DNA from 2 places in the Shinella sp. WSC3-e genome. Region 2 is predicted to be linked to the other one. Evidence: predicted binding sites of a transcription regulator. Region 2 holds the regulator's gene; the other holds the start of a gene.
What was found. Region 2 encodes HrcA, which represses chaperone genes, less so after heat shock. Its sites were predicted from a motif close to GTTAGCACTCNCNNNNNGNGAGTGCTAAC; they were not measured.

Region 1 (5,426 bases), 650 kb from region 2:
TCAAATGCAAAAGGGGCGGCCCGAAGACCGCCCCTTCCGAACTGAACCGGTTGGCTCAGATGTGCAGGCTTTCGCCTGTCACATCATGTCCATGCCGCCAGTTCAGCGCGCTTGACGCGCTGAACCAACTTTAGTGCATGGGCGAAGCTTGATGGTCATGCTGCGATAGGCTTGCGCCTATCACATCATGTCCATGCCGCCCATGCCGCCCATGCCGCCCGGCATACCGGCCGGAGCGTCCTTCTTCGGAAGCTCGGCGATCATGGCTTCCGTCGTGATCAGCAGCGAAGCGACCGAAGCGGCGTTCTGGAGCGCCGTGCGGACAACCTTGACCGGGTCGACGATGCCGAGCGAGATCAGGTCGCCGTATTCGCCGGTCTGGGCGTTGTAGCCGTAGTTGTCTTCGTTCTTGTCGAGGATCTTGCCGACGACGATGGAGGCTTCGTCACCAGCGTTTTCCGCGATCTGGCGAACCAGCGACTGGAGAGCCTTGCGCACGATGTTGATGCCGGCTTCCTGGTCGTCGTTCTCGCCCTTGGCGGCGATCTTCGTGGAAGAACGGAGCAGGGCCACGCCGCCGCCCGGTACGATGCCTTCCTGAACGGCAGCGCGCGTCGCGTTGAGCGCGTCGTCGATGCGGTCCTTCTTTTCCTTCACTTCGACTTCCGTCGAGCCGCCGACGCGGATGACGGCAACGCCGCCGGCGAGCTTGGCAAGGCGTTCCTGCAGCTTCTCGCGGTCGTAGTCGGAGGTGGTTTCCTCGATCTGGGCCTTGATCTGCGCGACGCGGCCTTCGATTTCCGCCTTCTGGCCGGCACCGTCGACGATCGTCGTGTTTTCCTTGGAGATCGAAACCTTCTTGGCACGGCCGAGCATGTCGAGCGTGACGTTTTCGAGCTTGATGCCGAGGTCTTCGGAGATGACCGTGCCGCCCGTCAGGATGGCGATGTCTTCGAGCATGGCCTTGCGGCGGTCGCCGAAGCCCGGAGCCTTGACGGCAGCGATCTTGAGGCCGCCGCGCAGCTTGTTGACGACGAGCGTCGCGAGGGCTTCGCCTTCGACGTCTTCAGCGACGATGACCAGCGGCTTGCCGGTCTGGACGACGGCTTCGAGGACCGGGAGCATCGCCTGGAGGTTCGAGAGCTTCTTCTCGTGCAGGAGAATGTAGGCGTCTTCGAGGTCGGCGACCATCTTTTCCGGGTTGGTCACGAAGTAGGGCGACAGGTAGCCGCGGTCGAACTGCATGCCTTCGACGACTTCGAGTTCGGTCTCGGCGGTCTTGGCCTCTTCAACCGTGATGACGCCTTCGTTGCCGACCTTCTGCATGGCTTCGGCAATGTCGAGACCGACCTGCTTGTCGCCGTTCGCGGAGATCGTGCCGACCTGGGCGACTTCTTCCGAAGTGTTGATCTTCTTGGCCTTGGCCTGGAGATCCTTGACGACTTCGGCGACGGCGAGATCGATGCCGCGCTTCAGGTCCATCGGGTTCATGCCGGCGGCAACGGCCTTGTGGCCTTCGCGAACGATCGCCTGGGCGAGAACGGTCGCGGTCGTCGTGCCGTCGCCGGCGATGTCGTTGGTCTTGGAAGCGACTTCACGGACGAGCTGGGCGCCCATGTTCTCGAACTTGTCGTCCAGTTCGATTTCCTTGGCGACGGAAACGCCGTCCTTGGTGATGCGCGGAGCGCCGAAGGACTTGTCGATGACGACGTTGCGGCCCTTCGGGCCGAGCGTTACCTTCACTGCGTCTGCGAGGACGTCGACGCCACGCAGCATCTTTTCGCGCGCGGTGCGGCCGAATTTGACTTCTTTGGCTGCCATTGTGAGAACTCCTGAAGAGGTGTCAGCTGAATTGGGAAGGGATTACCGGCGGATCAGCCGATGATGCCCATGATGTCGGCTTCCTTCATGATCAGAAGGTCTTCGCCGTCGAGCTTGACTTCGGTGCCCGACCACTTGCCGAACAGGACGCGGTCGCCGGCCTTGACGTCGAGCGCGACGACCTTGCCGCTTTCATCGCGGGCGCCGGAGCCGACGGCGACGACTTCGCCTTCCTGCGGCTTTTCCTTGGCGGTGTCCGGAATGATGATGCCGCCCTTGGTCTTGGCTTCGGATTCGACGCGACGAACGACGACGCGATCGTGAAGCGGGCGGAAGGTGGTGCTTGCCATTGTCTTATCCCTCGATCAAATGACATTGCGGATCGCGAGATGGATCCGGTGGATTGATGTTAGCACTCGCCTTTCGTGAGTGCTAGCGATGCCGAGATAGGCGGCTGGGCGTTTGGAGTCAAGAACGGCGCCTGCAAAATTTTTCGCCCGGTATGGTTACCGCAGCCGCCAGATGGGAGCGTCATCGCACGCCATCAAGACGGCGCGGTGAATTTTCATCCGTTTGCCCGCCGATGGGGCAAAAATGTGCGGAGAGGCTTGTTTTCTTGCCGTCGCTTTGCAATGTCAGCCGGGCTCGATCTCGACACGGGAATCCCTTATGGCTCACCGCATCCAATCCTTCCGCGACATCACGCAGCATTATGACGTGGTCCTTTGCGACGTCTGGGGCGTCCTGCACAATGGCGTCGAAGCCTTCTCCCATGCTTCCGAAGCGCTCGCCGCCGCGCGCGCGGCCGGGCTGACGGTCGTGCTGATCACCAATTCCCCGCGCCCGCATCCGGGTGTGAAAGTGCAGATCCGCGGCCTTGGCGTGACGGATGACGCCTACGACCGGATCGTCACGTCCGGCGACGTCACCCGCGCGCTGATCGCCGGGGGGCCGAAGAACATCTACTTCATCGGCGCCGAAAAGGACCTGCCGCTGCTCGACGGCCTCGGCGTCGAGCCGGTCGGGCTGGAGGAGGCCGGCATCGTCGTCTGCGCGGGCCTGCGCAGCGACGAGACGGAAACCGTCGAGGATTATCGCGCCGAGCTGACGGCGCTCGCGGCGCGGGAACTGCCCTTCATCTGCGCCAATCCCGACCTCGTCGTCGAGCGCGGCCACAAGCTCATTCCCTGTGCCGGCGCGATCGCCAAGCTCTATGAGGAGCTGGGCAGCGCCACCCGGATCGCCGGCAAGCCGCACCGCCCGATCTACGAGAAATCGATCGCCGAGGCGCGCGAGGTGCGCGGTGATTTCGACCTCTCGCGGGTGATCGCCATCGGCGACGGCATGCCGACGGACGTGCGCGGCGCGGAGGCCTTCGGGCTCGACGTGCTGTATATTTCGGGTGGCATCCACGCGCAGGACTATGTCGAGGGCGGTCGCACGGACGAGGCGAAGCTGGAGGCCTTCCTGAAACGCGAGGGCGCCCACCCGAAATGGTGGATGCCCCGGTTGCAGTGACGGAGACGGTCGTCATGACGGTGTTTCACAGGAACGAGACGAGGGAGCCGCTGCCGGAGCACCTGCGCGGCGGCGTCGTCGCCATCGGCAACTTCGACGGCGTGCATCGCGGCCACCAGGCCGTTCTGCAGCGGGCGCTCGATATCGCCGCCGAGCGCGGCATTCCCGCCCTGGTGCTGACCTTCGAGCCGCATCCGCGCACGGTCTTCCGGCCCGAGCGCCCGGTCTTCCGCCTGACGCCGGCGCCGCTGAAGGCCCGCATTCTCGAAGGCATGGGTTTTTCCGCCGTCATCGAATACCCGTTCGACCGCAGCTTCTCCGAAATCTCCGCGCACGATTTCATCCGCACCGTCCTGATGGACTGGTTGCACGCGTCCGAGGTCGTCACCGGCTTCGATTTCCACTTCGGCAAGGGCAGGGAAGGCGGGCCGGCCTTCCTGATGGCCGCCGGCCAGGAAAACGGTTTCGGCGTCACGCTGGTCGATGCCTTCCGCGACGAGAACGCCTCCGTCATCTCCTCCAGCTTCATCCGTGCCCTGCTCGGCGAAGGCGCGGTTGCGGAAGCCGCCGGCCAGCTCGGCTACCGCTACACGGTGGAGGCCGAGGTCATCGACGGCAAGAAGCTCGGCCGCACGCTCGGCTATCCGACCGCCAACATGCAGCTTCCGCCGGAAGTGGAACTGCGCAGCGGCATCTACGCCGTGCGCTTCCGCCGGCCCGACGGAAGCCTCCACGACGGCGTCGCCAGCTACGGCCGCCGCCCGACGGTCGATGCGAACGGCGCGCCGCTGCTCGAAACCTTCCTCTTCGATTTCTCCGGCGACCTCTACGGCGAGGTCTGCGCCGTCTCCTTCTTCGGCCACTTGCGCGACGAACTGAAGTTCGACGGCCTCGATGCGCTCGTCGTGCAGATGAAGCGCGACGAGGAGGAGGCACGGGCGCTGCTCTCCGGTGTTTCGCCGCTGGGACCGATCGACCGGCGGCTCTGTTTCTGATCGCAAGCGACGGCCTTACCGTCGGCAATTTGTTGACGAATCTTGCCCCATTCTCCTTCGTCATCCTCGGGCTTGACCCGAGGATCCATTTTTTTCAACGGCTTATGGATCCTCGGGTCAAGCCCGAGGATGACGAAGGAGAGGTCTGGCAGTCTTTGTCAGCGTCCCGCCGCGGCTTTGCCGCTCGTCATGTCTTTTCAAACCGCCCAAAACGCCGTAAGACCGCGCGCATGATGCTCGACCGGCTGACCATCGATCTGCGAATTAGTGGCCCGGCCTTCCGCGCGCTCTGAGCGAGGCCGGAAGGTCCGGGATTTCGGGCGTTTCGAAAGCGCCCCCGCCGTCAGTGCCCATTGCATGACCTGACACCTTCCCCGCATGCGCGAAAGATGCGCGCGACGAGACGATAGCCATACCCATGACCGATACGCCCGAAAAAGTCGACTATTCCTCCACCCTCTACCTGCCGCAGACGGATTTCCCGATGCGCGCCGGCCTGCCGCAGAAGGAGCCGGAAACGGTGGCCCGCTGGCAGAAGATGGGTCTCTACAAGAAGCTGCGCGCCTCCGCCGCCGGCCGCGAAAAATTCGTGCTGCACGACGGCCCGCCCTATGCCAACGGCAACATCCATATCGGCCACGCGCTGAACAAGATCCTCAAGGACGTCATCAACCGCTCGTTCCAGATGCGCGGCTATGACGCCAACTACGTGCCCGGCTGGGACTGCCACGGCCTTCCGATCGAATGGAAGATCGAGGAGAAGTACCGCGAGAAGGGCAAGAACAAGGACGAGGTGCCGGTCAACGAATTCCGCAGGGAATGCCGCGACTTCGCCACCGGTTGGATCAAGATCCAGTCGGACGAGTTCAAGCGCCTCGGCATCGAGGGCGACTTCGACAATCCCTACACGACGATGAATTTCCACGCCGAGGCCCGCATCGCCGGCGAACTGCTGAAGATCGCGAAATCCGGTCAACTCTACCGCGGCTCCAAGCCCGTCATGTGGTCGGTCGTCGAGCGCACGGCGCTGGCGGAAGCCGAAGTGGAATATGCCGACGTCGAGAGCGACATGATCTGGGTTAAGTTCCCGAT
Region 2 (5,426 bases):
CGTCTGCCGATCAGGCCTGCGCGGTGCTCGCCTCGCTGGCGGGCGCCTTCGGGCCACCCTTGGAAACGCCGACCATGGCCGGGCGCAGCACGCGCTCGCCGATGACGTAGCCGTCCTGCACGACCTGCACGACCGTGTTGTTGGCGACGTCCGGGTTCGGCACTTCGAACATGGCCTGGTGGAAGTTCGGATCGAACTTCTCGCCGATCGGGTCAAGCTTGCGCACGCCGTGGCGTTCGAGCGCTGCGAGCATGGAACGCTCGGTCATCTCCACGCCCTCGGCCAGCGCCTTCAGGCCGGTGTCTTCGGCGGCCTGCGCTTCGGCCGGAATGGCATCCAGCGCGCGGCGCAGGTTGTCGGACACGGCCAGCATGTCGCGGGCAAAACCGGCGACGGAATAGGACTTGGCGTCCTTCACGTCACGCTCGGTGCGCCGGCGCAGGTTGTCCATCTCGGCGGCGAGGCGCAGGTACTTGTCCCTGAGTTCGGCGTTTTCGGCCCGCAGGGCATCGACCGGATCCGGCTCCGCCGGGGCGGCCGCCTCGGCAGTCGCCTCCTCCGGCGCGAATGTGTCGGCGGCGATGGTGCTCTCTACCGCTTCGTCAGGTCCGTGTTTCTTGCTCTCGTCGGTCATGACGTACTCCGAATTGCATCTTTTAAGGGGTTTGGCCCGATATCGAGCTTTGATCCCGAAAAATCAAGGGCCGATGCCCGGATTGCGGGCATTCAGCGCGAAAGCCGCGAGATCAGCTGGGCCGTATAGTCCACCATGGGCACGATCCGGGAATAGTTGAGCCGCGTCGGCCCGATGACGCCGACGGCCCCGACGATCTTGTCGTCGCTGTCGCGATAGGGCGCGACGATGAGCGAGGAGCCGGACAGCGAGAAGAGCTTGTTCTCCGAGCCGATGAAGATGCGCACGCCCGGGCCCGTCTCGGCAAGGTTCAAGAGTTCGATCAGGCTGTCCTTGCGCTCCAGGTCGTCGAAGAGCATGCGCAGGCGATCGATATCCTCGGCGCCGGCAAGGCCTTCCAAGAGGTTCGCCCGGCCGCGCACGATGAGCCGCGTCGGCTTGCCCTCATCGAAGCCGCCGGACCAGACCGCAAGGCCCCGCTCGACGAGATCCTGCGACAGCTTGTCCAGCTCGCTGCTGATTTCGCCGCGCAGCCGTTCGAGCTGCGAGCGCGCTTCCACGAGCGTGTTGCCGGCAAGATGGGCGTTGAGGAAGTTGGCGGCCTCCGTGAGCTGCGAGCTGGTGACGCCGGCCGGCAGTTCGATGATGCGGTTCTCAACCTGGTCGTGATCGCCGACCAGCACGACCAGCGCCTTGGTCGGCTCCAGCCGGATGAACTCGACATGCTTCAGCACGGCGTCGTTCTTCGTGGTGATGACGAGGCCCGCGCCGCGCGACATGCCGGACAGCGCCTGGCTCGCCTCGTTCATCATGGTCTCGACGGCGGTATGCTTCTGGCCGTGCGGGCGCACATGGCGCTCGATCGAGGCGCGGTCCTCCGGCGAGATGTTGCCCACCTGCATGAAGGCATCGACGAAGAAACGCAGGCCAAGCTGCGTCGGCAGCCGCCCGGCGCTGATATGCGGCGAATAGATGAGGCCGAGCTCCTCGAGGTCGCTCATCACGTTGCGCACCGAGGCCGGCGAGAGCGACATGGGCAGGATGCGCGACAGGTTGCGCGAGCCGAGCGGCTCGCCGCTTTCCAGATAGCTCTCGACGATGCGGCGGAAGATTTCGCCCGAACGCTCGTCGAGCGCCGCCTGACTGTCAGGACCCGGAGATCTCTTCAAAACCATCTTTCCGCTGCAAACCCTGTTATCCGACAGGAATATAGTGATTTCGAAGGTCAGCGCAAAACGGATTTTCCCGGCATGGTTTCCCGCTGCAAGGTGCCAAAACGCAAGCGCCGTGCCGCACCACCATTCCCTCGCCCGGCGATCTGGTCTAAAGCAGCTTCCCAGACAATTCAGACAGGAGTTCGCAATGCGGCCGTCCGGCAGAAAAACCGACCAGATGCGCAAGGTTTCCTTCGAGCGCAACATTTCCAAACATGCCGAAGGCTCCTGTCTCGTCAAGTTCGGCGATACGCACGTGCTCGTCACCGCGAGCCTGGAAGAAAAGACGCCGCCGTGGCTGCGCAACAGCGGCAAGGGCTGGGTGACCGCCGAATACGGCATGCTGCCGCGCGCCACCGGCGAACGCATGCGGCGCGAAGCGGCATCCGGCAAGCAGGGCGGCCGCACGCAGGAGATCCAGCGTCTCATCGGCCGCTCGCTGCGCGCCGTCGTCGATCTCGAAGCGCTCGGCGAACGCCAGATCACCGTCGACTGCGATGTCATCCAGGCCGACGGCGGCACGCGCACCGCGTCCATCACCGGTGCCTGGATCGCCCTTCACGACTGCCTGAAATGGATGGAAGCCCGCAGCATGATCAAGGTGGAGAAGGTCCTGAAGGACCATGTCGCCGCGATCTCCTGCGGCATCTTCGCCGCCCAGTCGGTCATCGACCTCGACTATCTCGAAGACTCCGCCGCCGAGACCGACGCCAATTTCGTCATGACCGGCTCGGGCGGCATCGTCGAAATCCAGGGCACCGCCGAGGGCAAGCCGTTCACGGAGGAGGAATTCTCCGGCCTGATGGCGCTCGCCCGCGCCGGCATCGCCGACCTCGTCGGCCTGCAGAAGCAGGCGATCGCCTGAGACAGGTTTCGCCATGACCGCCGCGATCGAAGGCATTCTCGAAACCGCGCTCTACGCGGACGACCTCGACGCGGCGGAAGCCTTCTATGGCGGCATCCTGGGATTGGAAAAGATCACGCGGCAGGCGAACCGCCACGTCTTCTTCCGCTGCGGCCCCGGCGTTCTCCTGATCTTCAATCCGGCCGAGACCGTGCATCCGCCGCCGCCCCAGGCCTTTCCGGTGCCGGTGCACGGCGCGAGGGGGCCGGGCCATGCCTGTTTCCGCGTGCCGGGCCCGGCGCTTGATTTCTGGGTGAAAAAGCTCGAAGAAGCCGGCATCGCCATCGAAGCGGATTTCCGCTGGCCGAACGGCGCCCGCTCCATCTATTTCCGCGACCCCGCCGGCAACAGCCTCGAATGCGCCGAACCGGGCCTCTGGAACATCGCTTGAGGAATTTCATGCGCAAGCTCGACACCAAGACGATCGTCGTCGCCAGCCACAATGCCGGGAAGATCCGCGAGATCGAGGACCTGATCGGCCCCTTCGGCTTTTCCGCCAGGTCCGCCGCCGAACTGAAATTCGAGGAACCGGACGAGACCGGCACGACCTTCGAGGAAAACGCGACGATCAAGGCGCTCGCCTCAGCGAAGGCCGCGGGCCTGCCCGCCCTTTCGGACGATTCCGGCCTCGTCATCGACGCGCTCGACGGCGCGCCGGGCGTCTACACGGCGAACTGGGCGGAAAAGGAAGACGGCACGCGCGACTTTGCCATGGCCATGGAGAAGGTGGAGAAGGCGCTTGCCGAGAAGGGCGCCACCGAGGCGAAGGACCGCACGGCGCGCTTCGTCTCCGTGCTCTGCCTTGCCTGGCCGGACGGCCATACCGAACTCTTCCGCGGCGAAGTGGAAGGCCACGTCGTCTGGCCGCCGCGTGGCACGCAGGGTTTCGGCTACGATCCGGTCTTCCGGCCGGACGGCTACGAGACGACCTTCGGCGAGATGAGCGCGCAGGAAAAGCACGGCTGGAAGCCGGGCGATGCGGCCGCGCTGTCGCACCGCGCCCGCGCCTTCAAGCGCTTCGTCGAAACCTGCCTGAAGGCCTGAGGCGCGATGACGGCGGTGCCCCTCGACATCCGGCCGGGCACGGGATCGGACCTTTCCGACCCCGGCTTCGGCATCTATGTGCACTGGCCGTTCTGTGCCGCCAAATGCCCCTATTGCGACTTCAACAGCCATGTGCGCCACCAGCCGGTCGATCAGCCGCGTTTCGTGCAGGCCTTCCTGAAGGAAATGGCGACGATGCGCCGGCTCACCGGCTCGCGCAGCGTCACCAGCATCTTCATGGGCGGCGGCACGCCCTCGCTGATGGCGCCGGAAACGGTGGATGCGATCCTCAACGGCATCGCCCGCCACTGGCATGTGCCTGACGGCATCGAGATCACCATGGAGGCGAACCCCTCCAGCGTCGAGGCCGAACGGTTCCGCGGCTATCGCGCGGCCGGCGTCAACCGCGTCTCGCTCGGCGTTCAGGCGCTGAACGACCGGGACCTCAAATTCCTCGGCCGGCTGCATGACGTTGCCGACGCACTGAAGGCGATCCGCCTCGCGCGCGACATCTTTCCGCGCATGTCCTTCGACCTCATCTATGCCCGGCCGAACCAGACCGTCGAGGACTGGGACCGCGAATTGAAGCAGGCCGTCTCCTACGCCGTCGATCATCTCTCGCTCTACCAGCTCACCATCGAGGAGGGCACGCCCTTCTACGGCCTTCACAAGGCCGGCAAGCTGGTCGTGCCTGACGGGGAGCAGTCCGCCGTGCTCTACGAGGCGACGCAGGAAATCACCGAGCGCGAAAACATGCCGGCCTACGAGGTCTCCAACCACGCCCGCCCCGGCGCGGAGAGCCGCCACAACCTCACCTATTGGCGCTATGGCGACTATGTCGGCATCGGTCCCGGCGCGCATGGCCGCCTGACGACCGGCGGCGCGAAGATCGCCACCGCCACGGAGCGCAAGCCGGAAGCCTGGCTGGAACGGGTCGAGGCGGAAGGCCACGGCATGATCGACCAGGAGCTTCTGGAGCGCGAGGCACAGGCGGACGAACTGCTGCTGATGGGCCTGCGCCTCAAGGAGGGCGTCGATCTCGCCCGCTGGCAGACCCTCTCCGGCCGCGACCCGGATCCCGACCGGGAACAGTTCCTCATCGAGCACGGCTTCATCGAGCGGCTCGGCAATTCGCGGCTGCGCTGCACGCCGGCCGGCATGCTGATCCTCGATGCCGTCGTCGCGGACCTCGCCTGCTGATCAGCCGCCGGCATCCGAGCCGAGCGGCCGGCGCTTTTCCATCACCATGCGCAGGAGACGCCCGTCGATGGCCGCAAGGCCGACGGCGATCAGCGCCATGCCGGCAAAATGCTTCGGCGCCAGCACCTCGCCGAGAACCAGCGCGCCGAGCAGGATGGCGCTGACGGGGATGAGGAAGGTCACGAGCATCAGGTTCGTCGCACCCGCCGTGGCGAGAATGCGGAAGAAGATGACATAGGCGAGCGCGGTGGCGAGGAAGGCGAGGCCGAACAGGGCCATCCAGGTCTGCGCCGAGGGCATGGCGAGCGTCCATGGGCGGTCGACGACCAGCGCGACGGGCAGCATCAGCACGGCGGAGGCCGTCACCTGCCCTGCGGCCGGCAGCAGCGGCGGCAGGCCCAGGCGGCGGAAGCGGCGGCCGAAGATGCCG

Region 1: the regulator HrcA is predicted to act here: its motif matches at 2,230-2,258, upstream of groES (co-chaperone GroES).

The regions. Positions count from the first base shown of each region.
Region 1 is NZ_OZ000530.1:165,260-170,685, forward strand. Features, by position in the region: gene groL (chaperonin GroEL) at 181-1,821, opposite strand; gene groES (co-chaperone GroES) at 1,875-2,171, opposite strand; gene AABF56_RS00770 (TIGR01459 family HAD-type hydrolase) at 2,491-3,339, shown strand; gene AABF56_RS00775 (bifunctional riboflavin kinase/FAD synthetase) at 3,354-4,334, shown strand; gene AABF56_RS00780 (hypothetical protein) at 4,367-4,627, shown strand; gene ileS (isoleucine--tRNA ligase) at 4,753-5,426, shown strand, end outside.
Region 2 is NZ_OZ000530.1:4,236,147-4,241,572, reverse strand. Features, by position in the region: gene grpE (nucleotide exchange factor GrpE) at 11-634, opposite strand; gene hrcA (heat-inducible transcriptional repressor HrcA) at 727-1,803, opposite strand; gene rph (ribonuclease PH) at 1,997-2,713, shown strand; gene AABF56_RS20785 (VOC family protein) at 2,727-3,143, shown strand; gene rdgB (RdgB/HAM1 family non-canonical purine NTP pyrophosphatase) at 3,152-3,796, shown strand; gene hemW (radical SAM family heme chaperone HemW) at 3,803-4,996, shown strand; gene AABF56_RS20770 (DMT family transporter) at 4,997-5,426, opposite strand, start outside.